DNA from 3 places in the Vibrio sp. 2033 genome. Region 1 is predicted to be linked to each of the others. Evidence: predicted binding sites of a transcription regulator. Region 1 holds the regulator's gene; each other region holds the start of a gene.
The links. The regulator PurR, encoded in region 1, represses purine synthesis genes. The targets are predictions, from matches to a motif close to TNANGNAAACGTTTNCNTNA.
Positions count from the first base shown of each region.

Region 1 (4,240 bases):
CATAATTTTGATTCCAATTTGGGATATATGTAATAAGACAGTAGGAAAACCGAAAAAATTTCACAAAAAAACCGCAGATTAGACTGCGGTTTTACAAGATAGTTTTTAGGCCGACTTTTATTGGAGGCCGTTCATCAACTCATCTCGGCGAGCTTGAGGTACCACACTCCAATGAGTGCCGTTGATAGCACCTTCTAGTGCCCATAGCAACTCAATGTTGACGGTTGCAGAGTGCGTATCTCTTATCGCTTTATAGGCGTTAAGCGCACCTTCCTCTTCAAGCTTCTCTACGGATTCGATGCCGGCTTTTTTTAGCATGCGCTCGGTAGCCAGTCGTAAGTTAGGCAAATCTTTCAAACGGTTAGGCTTTGTACTTGCTTGCTGTTCTTTCTCAAGCTTTGCCTTTTTCAATGATTGATTCGCTACTTCGATTAAGCGTTCGCTTGATTCCCATAAATCGCTGGAAATAGCGTAGTACTTTGTAACGACTGGAAAGCCACGTTTTTTATAAACGTAAGGCTTTAGCCCTTGTTTCTCGAAGTCAGATGAAGTTTTTTGGTCTGCTCTGATATGAAGCTGATTGTTTACCACTAGTGCAAACATTGTTTCATCAGCGAATAGTCCGAAGCCACCAAACATTGAGCGCGACTTGATATTACCAAGTGCCTCAAATAGCTTCATAGAGTCTTTGAGTATCGGTTTATCCATGTTTTGTTATCTCGGTGTAATTAATATTACGCCACCAAAAGTCAGGTCCGAGAGAGTAGCAAACATGCGTAAAAACAATGTCATTACAGAGTAAAGTCATTGCTTACACACTTGCCATCGGTAACCCCGCTACCTTCCATATCGTAATATGGTTCAGGCCGGAGGCTTTGCGTCCCACTCTTTCGAATGGTTTGCCCTGTGCGTGACACAATGAGCATACTTCTTATATTGAATTAACATCACGGTTTAGCGTTAAAAGTGTGATTTCGGTTCAATAAAAATGATAGATTGAATGCTCTATTTTGCATATGGAAAGGTGCAAATTGGCCTTTGAAAAGGAGTTCTTAATATATATTACATTTATATAAAACAGGGAGTTAACGTTAGTCAATTGTTATTAGAGTGGTGTGAAGTATTAGAGAATGCTTAATTTTTCCAAAAAAATAAGCGCCCCTGTAGAGCGCTTATTTAACCGTGTTAAATACAGTGAAATTTAGTTCATTTTTTTCACAGTATTTCGAATTACAAGCTCAGGTTGCATTTCGAAAATTCGTTTTTCGTGTTCTTTATCTTTGATACGCTCAAGTAGAATTTCGAATGCATTTTTACCAACACGACGTTTAGGTTGGTGGATAGTCGTTAGCGGTGGAGAGAAGTATTCTGCAAGCTCGATGTTGTCGTAGCCGATCACTGAAATATCTTCAGGAATTTTGATCCCGTTTTGTTGCAAGCGGCTCATTAGGCCGAGAGCCATTGTGTCGTTAAAACAGAATACCGCCGTCGGGCGCTTGTCCATTGCGGTAATTTTATCTGCAACTAATACGGCCGTATCACATTCAAAGTTACCTTCAAGGATCCAGTCTTCATTTACAGCTAGGTTCGCTTCGCTCATTGCGCGACGGAAACCTGCAATGCGCTCTTGGCAAGCAAGCTTTTCAAAATGACCGCTTAGACAAGCGATATCCGTATGACCATTGTCAATCAGATGTTTGGTCGCAATGTAGCCACCTTCTTCTGAGTTATCCATGATTTTGTCTGCTTGCGAGCTCTCTGGGCCCCAATCCATGACCACTTTAGGAATGTCCGCATGACGGTCAAGCATCTCTTTTAGTTCTTCGGTTAAGTCAGAACACATCACTAGGATGCCATCAACGCGCTTTTCAGCCAGCATACGAATGTAATCGCGTTGTTTTTCGTAAATCCCGCCTGTGTTACATAAAATCAGAGTATAGCCTTGGCGGTAACAGTAGCTCTCAACGCCATCAATCACTTCTGAGAAAAATAGGTTAGTTGATTGAGTTACTAACATGCCAATCGTACGAGTTGAGTTGCATTTTAGGCTGCGTGCAACGGCACTTGGCGCGTAATTCAGCTCGTCAACGGCTTTCATTACTTTTTCTTGCGTTGCTTCTGCAACGAAACGCGTTTTATTGATAACGTGCGAAACTGTCGTAGTGGAAACGCCGGCTAAGCGAGCAACGTCTTTTATCGTGGCCATAAATGGTGTCCTGTATCGAGCTACTGAAATATGTCGTATTGGATGTACCTGATGCTCTAATGGTTTCACACCTAGCAATATAAAATTGGCGCTAAGTGTCTCGGCAGCGGTTGATCCAAGTGCGACAAAAGGGTGCGTAGCAGCATCGGTCGATGAATTTTATCTTTTTTCTATCTGATGAGAAATTGCCATCAACCTGTTAAGAAAACACAAAAACCGCTATATTTCAGCGGTTTACATATAAATCATATTTAATCGTTTGCGCTCACATTTTAGCCCTATGTGGACTGACTAGCAATGTTTTCAGCACGAGATTTGTGTATTTGAAGTCACATTTTGACTGCTAAATAACCAAGCGTCTTTGCGCTAAGTTAAGGCAAACGAATATTATACCCAAGTTACTTACAATTGGTCACTTTCGGCATACAGGAAGCCCGATAGGCAGGCTCCCTAAAAATAGGCGGCAATTATTCACCAAGAAGGTAGGCGCTGTCTAGTTTACAAAATGCAACTAATAGTTTCGCGACACTCGAGTAAAATCCAAATTCGTCGAATTGTTTACATTTGTCTGAAAACTGAGGTAACCAAGACATCAATTGTTGCTGGATAAAGTCGTTTTGTTTAACGAAGGCTTCTTCCATGTGTTTTTCTTGTTCAAGCTCGTTTGAGCGGATAATCATGTTCCCGAGAAAGTCGAGCTCAACGGCTAAGTGATCCGCAGGTTCCTTTAGGTTTTCGTCTACTTGAACGCCAAATTCAGCCATCAACTTTTCCATTTCCTCAGCTGGCTTGTCATTCAGTAAACCTGATTCACCAATGTACATGGATGCGTAAGGAAGAGCGCCGTATTTTTCTGTCTTCAAAAACAGTTCACAAAAGTCAGCTGCAAGCTCTAGTTGTGCATCTTCACGATCTTGTAACCGATTCAGCGCATCAACTAGGCTATCAACGGCTGGTTTCAGCGACTCATTTTCACCTAAGCCTGCGAGAAAACTGCGAATTTCAACACTGTGATAGGCTTCCAATTCTTTCTCTGTTAGTTCTTTTGCGAACAAGCTCGAAAACCACCAGTAAATTTCAGCGCGTTTTTCATTAAAAGCTTTCACTTCTTGCATTTTGGGCTCCTGAATGATGCTTCAAGTCATGCATCACAAAGTCAATTAGGGATATCCCCTAAGTGTAATCAATTAAAATGAATAGCAGTAACTATAATTGTTATGTTTTATGGTCAAAAATGACCGTTTATTAATAGCAGTGGGTAAGCTTGTTTTGAATCAATAAAAACGCTAAATCTTGCGTTTTAATGTATCTATGACTAGAAATGTTACTAGTTATGAATAGAATACGTCTTGGATAATAAGAAGACAGAAAAGTGGTGTAAATGAGCTATCACGTATTAGTCGTAGAAGATGATGTTGTAACTCGTAGTAAGCTTGCGGGATATTTCCAAAATGAGGGCTACCAAGTCAGCGAAGCAGAGAGTGGCGCGGAAATGCGTGAAGTTTTGCAAGCGGGCGATGTAGACCTGATCATGCTGGATATTAACCTGCCTGGTGAAGACGGCCTGATGCTTACTCGTGAGTTACGTAGCCAATCGGATATTGGTATCATATTAGTAACAGGACGCACGGATAGCATTGATAAAATCGTAGGCCTAGAAATGGGTGCTGACGATTATGTGACAAAACCTTTTGAACTGAGAGAGCTGTTAGTTCGCGTTAAAAACTTGCTGTGGCGTATTTCAGCAGCGCGCAGTGGCAGCTCGAAAGCGAATGAAACCAGTGAAGAGCACATTGTGCGCTTTGGGGAGTGGACATTCGACATTCAACGTCGCGCACTTAGCCGCAACGGTGAGCCAGTAAAACTAACTAAAGCAGAGTATGAACTTTTGGTGGCATTATCGTCTTACCCTAACCAGGTGTTAAGTCGTGAGCGTATTTTGAACATGATCAGCCATCGAGTGGATGCGCCGAATGACCGCACCATTGATGTTCTTATTCGACGTATGCGCGCAAAAATGGAGTTCGATCCTAA
Region 1 covers NZ_JAWOVC010000001.1:651,426-655,665, reverse strand. Annotated here, with positions in the region: gene R7P74_RS02940 (TVP38/TMEM64 family protein) at 1-3, opposite strand, end outside; gene R7P74_RS02935 (TfoX/Sxy family DNA transformation protein) at 118-708, opposite strand; cyclic di-GMP riboswitch class I at 825-914, opposite strand; gene purR (HTH-type transcriptional repressor PurR) at 1,202-2,206, opposite strand; gene torD (molecular chaperone TorD) at 2,674-3,321, opposite strand; gene torR (two-component system response regulator TorR) at 3,588-4,240, shown strand, end outside.

Region 2 (4,240 bases), on a different contig from region 1:
TGGTGAGCTGACTCTCAAGCACGGAAAACATGGCCCATTTCTCGGCTGTAACCATTACCCAAGCTGTGATTACATTAAACCGCTACACAGCAATGATGGTCACATCGTGAAAGAGTTGGGTGTGCCTTGTCCAGATTGTGGTAACGAGTTGGTATTACGCCAAGGGCGTTATGGGATGTTTGTTGGTTGCAGTAACTATCCGGCGTGCCATCATATTGAGTCGATTAATCAACCAGAGCCAGAAAAACAGTCGCAAGAGCACCAAGCGTGTCCTGAATGCGGTAAAGGTCATTTAGTTGAACGTAAGACGCGTTTTGGTAAAACCTTCTACGCATGTGACAACTACCCTAAATGCAAATTTGCTGTGAACCTTGCTCCGGTCAAGGGGCGATGCGAAGAGTGTGGTTTTACTCTGTTGGTGGAGAAGAAACTTGCCAGTGGTGTGAAATTGCAATGTGCCAACCGTAAGTGCCAGCACACCCAGCAAGGGTAAATACATCAAAGGAATTAAAAAGGGTCGCATCGTGCGACCCTTTTTTTATTTTTTTGCTGCCAAACGTTAGTGTTGAGGCTGTTTAGCGAACGCTTGCACGGCTGGGAAAGCTATTGGGTCTAAGATGTCTGCCAGAGCGCACAACCTACGGTGCAATTCTCCTGGGTAGTCGCCACACACGTTGATGTGTCCCATCTTGCGACCTGCACGTTTCTCTTTGCCATACCAATGAAGGTGGCAACCATCCATTGATAACAATGCTTCTGGTAGTGTGTCTTCACCAAGAATATTGATCATTGAGGTTTCACGAACCAATTTCGTACTACCTAATGGCAAGCCGCACACTGCGCGCAGATGGTTTTCAAACTGACACGTTTCTGCACCTTGCTGTGTCCAGTGACCAGAGTTGTGCACGCGTGGAGCAATCTCATTCACTAAAAGTGCCCCATCGACATCAAAGAACTCAAGCGCTAATACGCCAACGTAATCTAGGCTATCTGCGACTGCCGTGAACATTTGCTTTGCTTGTTCCTGTAACCCTGGCGCATCAATCGCAGTAGAAAGGCTCAATACACCGTTGGTGTGGACGTTCTCTGCCAGAGGATACACTTCCACACTGCCATCTTTGCTTCGAGCACCAACCAGTGATACTTCGCGGTTAAAAGGAACAAACTCTTCAGCAACAATCGCTTGAGTTGGTGTTGCCGCGATGCACTCTGCCATCTCAGTCCAAATGTCGTCGACTTGAGAAGCTTCTTTTAAGCGCCATTGGCCTTTACCATCGTAACCACCTAATGCACTTTTCAGAACCATTGGCATACCAACGTGTTCAATTGCGCGCTCAAAGTCTTCACGAGTTTCAATGACGTAGTATTTCGCGTTGCGCACGCCAGCATCATCAAGCAGTGCTTTTTCAATACGGCGATCACCACCTGCTTTGATGGCTTGCGTACTTGGTAGGAACTTGCCGCTCGCTTCGCAAACCTTGAGCACGTCATGTGGAATATGCTCGAACTCGGCAGTAATCACGTCAACTTGCGTAATCGCATTTTCCAAGCCATGGCCAAGTACCTGTTGAGTTAAAGGGTGAACGACATCACCGCTGCTGACATCGTAAGCTGAAATTTGAATATTCAGTGGCGCACCAGCCAGAGACATCATACGAGCCAACTGACCCGCACCAAGAACCAGTACATGCATCTGATTAATCCTCTGCAGGGTTTGGATTTGCGAGAACTGTTTCCGTTTGCTCATTACGGAATGCTTCTACCTTCGCCATGATGTTTTCATCATGAGTGCCTAGGATTTGCGCAGCTAGGATACCGGCGTTTGCTGCGCCCGCTTCGCCAATCGCCAATGTACCAACCGCAATTCCCTTTGGCATCTGTACAATAGAAAGCAGTGAATCCATACCTTTCAGTGCACGAGACTGAACGGGAACCCCAAGCACTGGCAAACTAGTAAACGCCGCCGCCATACCTGGTAGGTGGGCTGCACCACCTGCGCCTGCGATGATAACTTTGATGCCGCGTTCTTTTGCGCCACTAGCGTAGTCAGCCAGTAATTGAGGAGTTCGGTGTGCTGACACGACTTTTGTTTCGTAAGGCACGCCAAATTGGTCTAGCATGTCCGCTGCTAGTTTCATGGTTGGCCAATCGGATTTAGAACCCATGATGATACCGACTTTCATCTCAAACTCCTTTAAGCTGCAAAAATTAGGTGAGCTATAAATTTGTGCGCATTATACGGGGATTTTTATCTCAAGCAAACGTTTGCGTCTTGTTGTTGGCGCTATTGATACATTTTATAAAAAAATTGCTTTAGTGTCTGAGAATGAATATTTGTACACTTAGTGAAAACAACACAGTCAAACAAATAGGAAGTAATCGGTGGATAACTTTGAACAAGTGCTCAACGCACTCAAGCAAGGCGAAGTGATTGCCTATCCAACAGAAGGGGTTTTTGGTGTCGGATGTGATCCAGATAACCCAGAAGCAATTCAAAAGCTATTAGAGCTCAAGCAGCGTCCGGTAGAAAAAGGGCTGATTCTCATCGCGGCAAGTTATGATCAGCTCTTGCCTTATATTGATGAATCTCAGTTGACTGAAGAACAATTACAGACTGTTCATGCCACTTGGCCAGGCCCATACACTTGGATCATGCCAGCGAGCGATAAAGTATCCAACTGGGTTTCAGGGCAGTTTGATTCAATTGCGGTTCGTGTGACTGATCATCCTTTGGTGCAAAAAATGTGTAATGCATTCGGAAAGCCGTTAACCTCTACCAGCGCGAATCTTTCCGGCTTACCACCGTGTATGACCACGGAAGAAGTCGAAGAGCAGTTGGGTGATAAGCTGGTCGCCATTCTTCGTGGCGAGACCAGCGGTCGTGATAAACCCAGCGAGATTCGTGACGCCAAAACTTCACAAATATTAAGACAGGGTTAACCCTGCTAGCCAGCCATCATTAGGTTTCACGTAATAGGTAATAACGTATGTCAGCGATCGATAAGCACGCCGTAAAGCAGTTCTTGATGTCACTTCAGGACTCCATTTGTCAGCAGTTAGAACAAGAAGATGGAAAGGCCGTCTTTGTCGAGGATGCATGGCATCGTGAACCGGGCGAACGTCTTGGTGGCGGTGGGCGCTCACGTGTTATGCGTGATGGCCTTGTTTTCGAGCAGGGAGGCGTGAACTTCTCGCATGTGGAAGGGAAAGAAATGCCAGCATCTGCGACAGCGCATCGTCCAGAGCTAGCGGGTCGTCGTTTTGAAGCGATGGGTGTTTCTTTGGTTATTCACCCTAAAAACCCTTATGTACCGACTTCACACGCCAATGTTCGCTTCTTTATTGCAGAAAAAGATGGCGAAGACCCAATTTGGTGGTTTGGTGGTGGTTTTGACCTAACGCCGTTCTATCCATTTGAAGAAGATTGCCAATCATGGCACGATACTGCAAAACTGCTTTGTGCACCATTTGGTGACGATGTTTACCAAGAGCATAAGGCATGGTGTGACAAATATTTCTTCCTACCACATCGTAATGAAACTCGCGGTGTTGGCGGTTTGTTCTTTGATGATCTAAACCAGTGGGAATTTGATAAGTGTTTTGCTTACATCAAAGCAGTCGGTGAAGGCTATTGCCAGGCTTACTTGCCGATCGTTTCTCGTCGTAAAGAGATCGAGTATGGTGAGCGTGAGCGTGAATTCCAACTATATCGTCGCGGCCGTTACGTAGAGTTCAACTTAGTGTATGACCGTGGTACCTTATTTGGTTTACAAAGTGGTGGGCGTACTGAGTCGATTCTGATGTCAATGCCGCCGCTCGCTCGCTGGGAGTACTGCTACGAGCCAGAAGCGGGATCGCCAGAAGCTGAACTTTACGAGCGATACCTAACGCCACGAGAGTGGTAAGCACGGAATCTCCTTTTCTATATAGATAGATAGTGATAGGGTCATCTGTAATCAGGTGGCCCTGTTTTCTCTATATCTAAGTAAGGAACAAAGGTAAGGAAATGACCCAGCAAATCGATCGCTATGCCGTGTTTGGTAATCCTATCGGACACAGTAAGTCGCCATTCATTCACACCTTGTTTGCTCGTCAAACTAATCAATCTTTGGTGTATACCGCAGAAAGTGCACCTGTTGATGGTTTTATTGACGCGGCGAAGGTGTTTTTTGCTGAAGGTGGCAAGGGGTGCAACATCACTATGCCATTTAAAGAAGATGCTTATCAATTTGCTAGTCGA
Region 2 covers NZ_JAWOVC010000021.1:1,822-6,061, reverse strand. Annotated here, with positions in the region: gene R7P74_RS20605 (DNA topoisomerase family protein) at 1-493, shown strand, start outside; gene R7P74_RS20600 (5-(carboxyamino)imidazole ribonucleotide synthase) at 560-1,693, opposite strand; gene purE (5-(carboxyamino)imidazole ribonucleotide mutase) at 1,698-2,183, opposite strand; gene R7P74_RS20590 (L-threonylcarbamoyladenylate synthase) at 2,383-2,940, shown strand; gene hemF (oxygen-dependent coproporphyrinogen oxidase) at 2,988-3,905, shown strand; gene aroE (shikimate dehydrogenase) at 4,007-4,240, shown strand, end outside.
Region 2: a site for PurR is predicted at 2,254-2,273, ahead of purE (5-(carboxyamino)imidazole ribonucleotide mutase). Genes of this name have one in related genera too.

Region 3 (4,240 bases), on a different contig from region 1:
GTTGTTTATTCGTTTGCAAAACCGTCCACTTTTGGCTTTAGAGAGAGCCGCGAAAGACGTCGGTCGAGGTGAGATCCCGCCCCCCTTAGCAGAGAAAGGCGCATCGGAGATTCGCTCTGTAACTCGAGCCTTTAATCAAATGTCGAAAGGTATTCAAGAGCTAGAAGAAGACCGAGCCTTATTAATGGCAGGGATTAGCCATGACTTACGAACACCTCTGACGCGTATTCGCCTAGCGACAGAAATGATGTCTCCTGAGGACAGCTATCTTGCGGAGGGGATCATTAGCGATACGGAAGAATGTAATGAGATCATCAGTCAGTTTATGGATTACCTCAAACCGGTGAACCAAGAATCGTTTGAAGCGGTTGATATCAGTACGATTGCCAGTGACGTCGCCAGTTCTGAAGGTGGTTATGAGGTTGAAATTGAAACAGATCTTAATCTTAACTTGCCGCCAGCCAAAGGAAGTGCGATTGCGATTAAGCGGGCGATCAGTAACTTAGTTGTGAATGCGCTACGTTATGGCAATGGCTGGGTCAAAATCAGCACTGGTGTGACAGCAGATAAGCAGCTAGTGTGGATTTCAGTAGAGGACAACGGACCGGGTATCGAGCATTCTCAAATCGCGAGGTTATTTGAACCCTTTACGCGTGGTGACACCGCTCGCGGTAGTGAAGGCACTGGGCTAGGGTTGGCGATTGTGAAGCGTATAATCAGCCAACATTCAGGCTCTGTGGTGATGCGTAATCGCAGTGAAGGCGGTTTAATCGCTCAAATCAGCTTTCCTACCAAGTAAGTCGATGGCCCGCACCCTTTAAAACAAAAAGCCCAACCTAATTAGGTTGGGCTTTTCTTATTCTCAATAATCTTAAGACTCTTTCACTTCCTGAGGAAGTTCATCTTCGTCTTCCAGTTTCTCTGGCAGAAGTAGATTTAAAATGATCGCTGTGATGCCACCTGCTGCAACACCAGTTGAGAAAATACTCTTAATAAATTCTGGCATAAATTGCAGGATCTCTGGTTTTTGTGCGATACCAAGTCCCATTGAGAAGGATAAGGCCATGATCAGAATTGCGCGGCGATCGAGCTCAACACGAGAGATAATACGCACACCAGCGGCAGCAATCGTACCAAACATGACAATCGTTGCGCCGCCAAGTACTGGCTCAGGAATCAGCTGAACAAAGCTAGCGACACCTGGGAACAAGCCAAGAATCACTAACATGCCAGAAATAAAGTAACCCACGTAGCGGCTCGCGACTCCTGTTAGCATGATGATGCCGTTATTCTGGCTAAACGTTGAGTTCGGGAAGCTGTTGAAAACGGCTGCGATTGCGGAGTTTAAGCCGTCTGCTAACACACCGCCCTTAATGCGTTTCATGTACACTGGGCCTTTTACTGGCTCACCAGACACTTCAGATGTTGCGGTAATATCACCGATGGCCTCTAGTGCGGTAATAAAGAAAATCAGTACCAGCGGAATGAACAGAGACCAGTCAAACGATAAGCCATATTGCATTGGTACGGGCAGTGCTACGATCTCAGTTGCGCCTAGCTGAGAAGTATCTACCATCCCCATAAAATACGCCATGATGTAGCCCACTAGCATCGCAATCACGATTGAAGCCACACGGATGTATGGGTTTTTCGAGCGGTTTAAAATCACAATTAATCCAAGTACCGTCCCAGCCAGAGCAAGTTTGTCTAAGCTGCCGAAGGTTCCTTCATTTAATGCTGCGTAGCCACCGCCCATTGATACTAAGCCGACTTGAATCAGTGTGAGACCGATAAGAGTGACGACGATGCCTGAAACGAGCGGAGTGATGATTCGGCGGGCATGCTCCAATACGCGAGATAGGAAAATTTCTGCAAATGATGCGACTAAAATCGTACCAAAAATGGCAGCCATCATGGTGCTGATGTCTGCTCCACCGGCTTTCAGCGATAGGCCTGCTCCAATAATAGGACCTAAAAAGTTAAAGCTGGTGCCTTGAACAGAGAGCAAACCAGAGCCAATTGGGCCAACGGTGCGAATTTGAATAAACGAAGACACGCCTGACGCAAATAAAGACATGCTGATGATGGTGTTCGTTTGGTCTGCAGGTACACCCAAAGACTGACAGATGATCAGTGACGGAGTGATAACCGCGACGAACATCGCCAATAAGTGCTGAAGTGCGGCAAAAATGGTTTGAGGCAAAGGTGGTCGATCGTTGAGTTGATAGACCAGTTCCGAAGATCGGTTTGAAGTTGTCATTGTTTGTCTCGCTAGTCGCAATATTTCCCTAGTTCTCGCTGAATGGGAGAGCAGGGTGGAGTTGACGTCGTTACCTGTGATTGCTGTTAATCAGAGTCAACTCAGGTTGGTGGAGTGTGATCTAACACACTTAAAAATTTGTGCGCGATTATAGAGAGATTTACTCAAAAAGCAAACGTTTGCTTTGTTTTTGGCGTATTAAAAAACGAGCCATTTGGCTCGCTTTCAATCATTACGCTTTGGAGTAAATATCCCGCTCACCCAACCAGCGATCGATAATTGCTGTTGCGTTAGTCGGGTAATTGTCATGAATATGACGCGCAATACGCTGAACTTCGGGAATCAGGCGTTGATCTCGAACTAAGTCTGCGATTTTGAAATCAGCAAGACCTGTCTGCTTTGTACCCAATAGTTCTCCAGGGCCACGAATTTCTAGGTCTTTCTGCGCAATGACGAAGCCATCGTTACTTTCACGTAGTACTCCGAGACGTTTTTGCGCGGTTTTTGACAGCGGAGAGTGGTACAGCAGCACACAATGGCTAGCAACGGAACCTCGGCCCACGCGACCTCTTAACTGGTGTAATTGTGCCAAACCAAGACGTTCAGGGTTTTCTATGATCATCAAGCTAGAGTTTGGCACATCCACACCAACTTCAATCACTGTCGTTGCGACCAGCAAATGCAGTTTATTGTCTTTGAAATCTTGCATCACCGCTTGTTTCTCTGCCGGCTTCATTCGTCCGTGTACTAGACCAATTTTTACGTCCGGTAGCTTACGTTGAAGCTCTTCTGCGGTATCTGCCGCGGCTTGCGCTTCTAATACTTCCGACTCATCAATCAGGGTACACACCCAATATGCCTGCTTGCCTTCGTTTAAGCAGGCATTTCGGACACGCTCGACGATGTCGTCACGTTTTGTATCTGGAATGGCAACGGTTTGAATCGGCGTTCGACCCGGTGGTAGCTCGTCAATCACGGAAGTTTCTAGATCGGCGTAAGCGGTCATGGCTAAGGTGCGAGGAATAGGCGTCGCCGTCATGATCAACTGATGTGGGTAGGCGCCTTGTTTTGCGCCTTTTTCACGCAATTCTAATCGCTGATGGACACCGAAGCGGTGCTGTTCATCAATGATGACCAAAGCAAGGTGATGAAATTCAACGTGCTCTTGGAATAGCGCGTGAGTACCCACTACCATTTGCGCTTCACCACTGGCAATACGAGCCAGCTCGGCTTCCTTTGCCTTACCTTTGAGTTTGCCCGCTAACCAACCGACTTGAATGCCCATTGTTTCAAACCAGTTTGCGAAGTTGATAGCGTGTTGCTCGGCCAATAGTTCGGTTGGCGCCATGAGTGCCACCTGATGGCCATGCTCAATGGCTCTAACAGCGGCCAAAGCGGCAACCAATGTTTTCCCCGAACCAACATCGCCTTGCACTAATCGCATCATTGGGTGCGGTTTTTCTAGATCGGCCTCAATCTCTTGTACTACTCGGGTTTGAGCGTTTGTAGGAGAGAAAGGCAGTTGGGCTAAAAGCTGCGTTTTTAGTTTATGACAAGGACCGAGAGGTAGCGCTGAATCCTTCTGACCTTTGCTACGCACCGCCAGCATCGATAAGTTTTGTGCGAGCAATTCTTCCATGATCAAGCGGATTTGGGCAGGATGTTTGCCTTCGTCAAACTCATCTAAATTAATGGTTGGTGGTGGGCGATGAATGGTGTGCAGCGCTTGCGACATAGTGATTTGATGGTCATACAACCCAGCTGGAAGTAATTCCTGCACTGCGGTTTTATCAAGCAGGGCTAAAGCTTGTTCGGTAAGGTTGCGCAATGTGATTTGGCGTAAACCATCGGTGGTGGGATAAACAGGGGTTAAGCTCTGTTCTACATCGGGCTTTTGCTCGCTAACGTAAAACTTGTAGTCAGGATGAACAATTTCCAAACCCATGCCACCGCGCTTAATTTCACCGTAAGCATGTACTA
Region 3 covers NZ_JAWOVC010000008.1:106,012-110,251, forward strand. Annotated here, with positions in the region: gene envZ (two-component system sensor histidine kinase EnvZ) at 1-799, shown strand, start outside; gene R7P74_RS12815 (uracil-xanthine permease family protein) at 872-2,260, opposite strand; gene recG (ATP-dependent DNA helicase RecG) at 2,493-4,240, opposite strand, start outside.
Region 3: a site for PurR is predicted at 2,428-2,447, ahead of R7P74_RS12815 (uracil-xanthine permease family protein). Genes of this name have one in related genera too.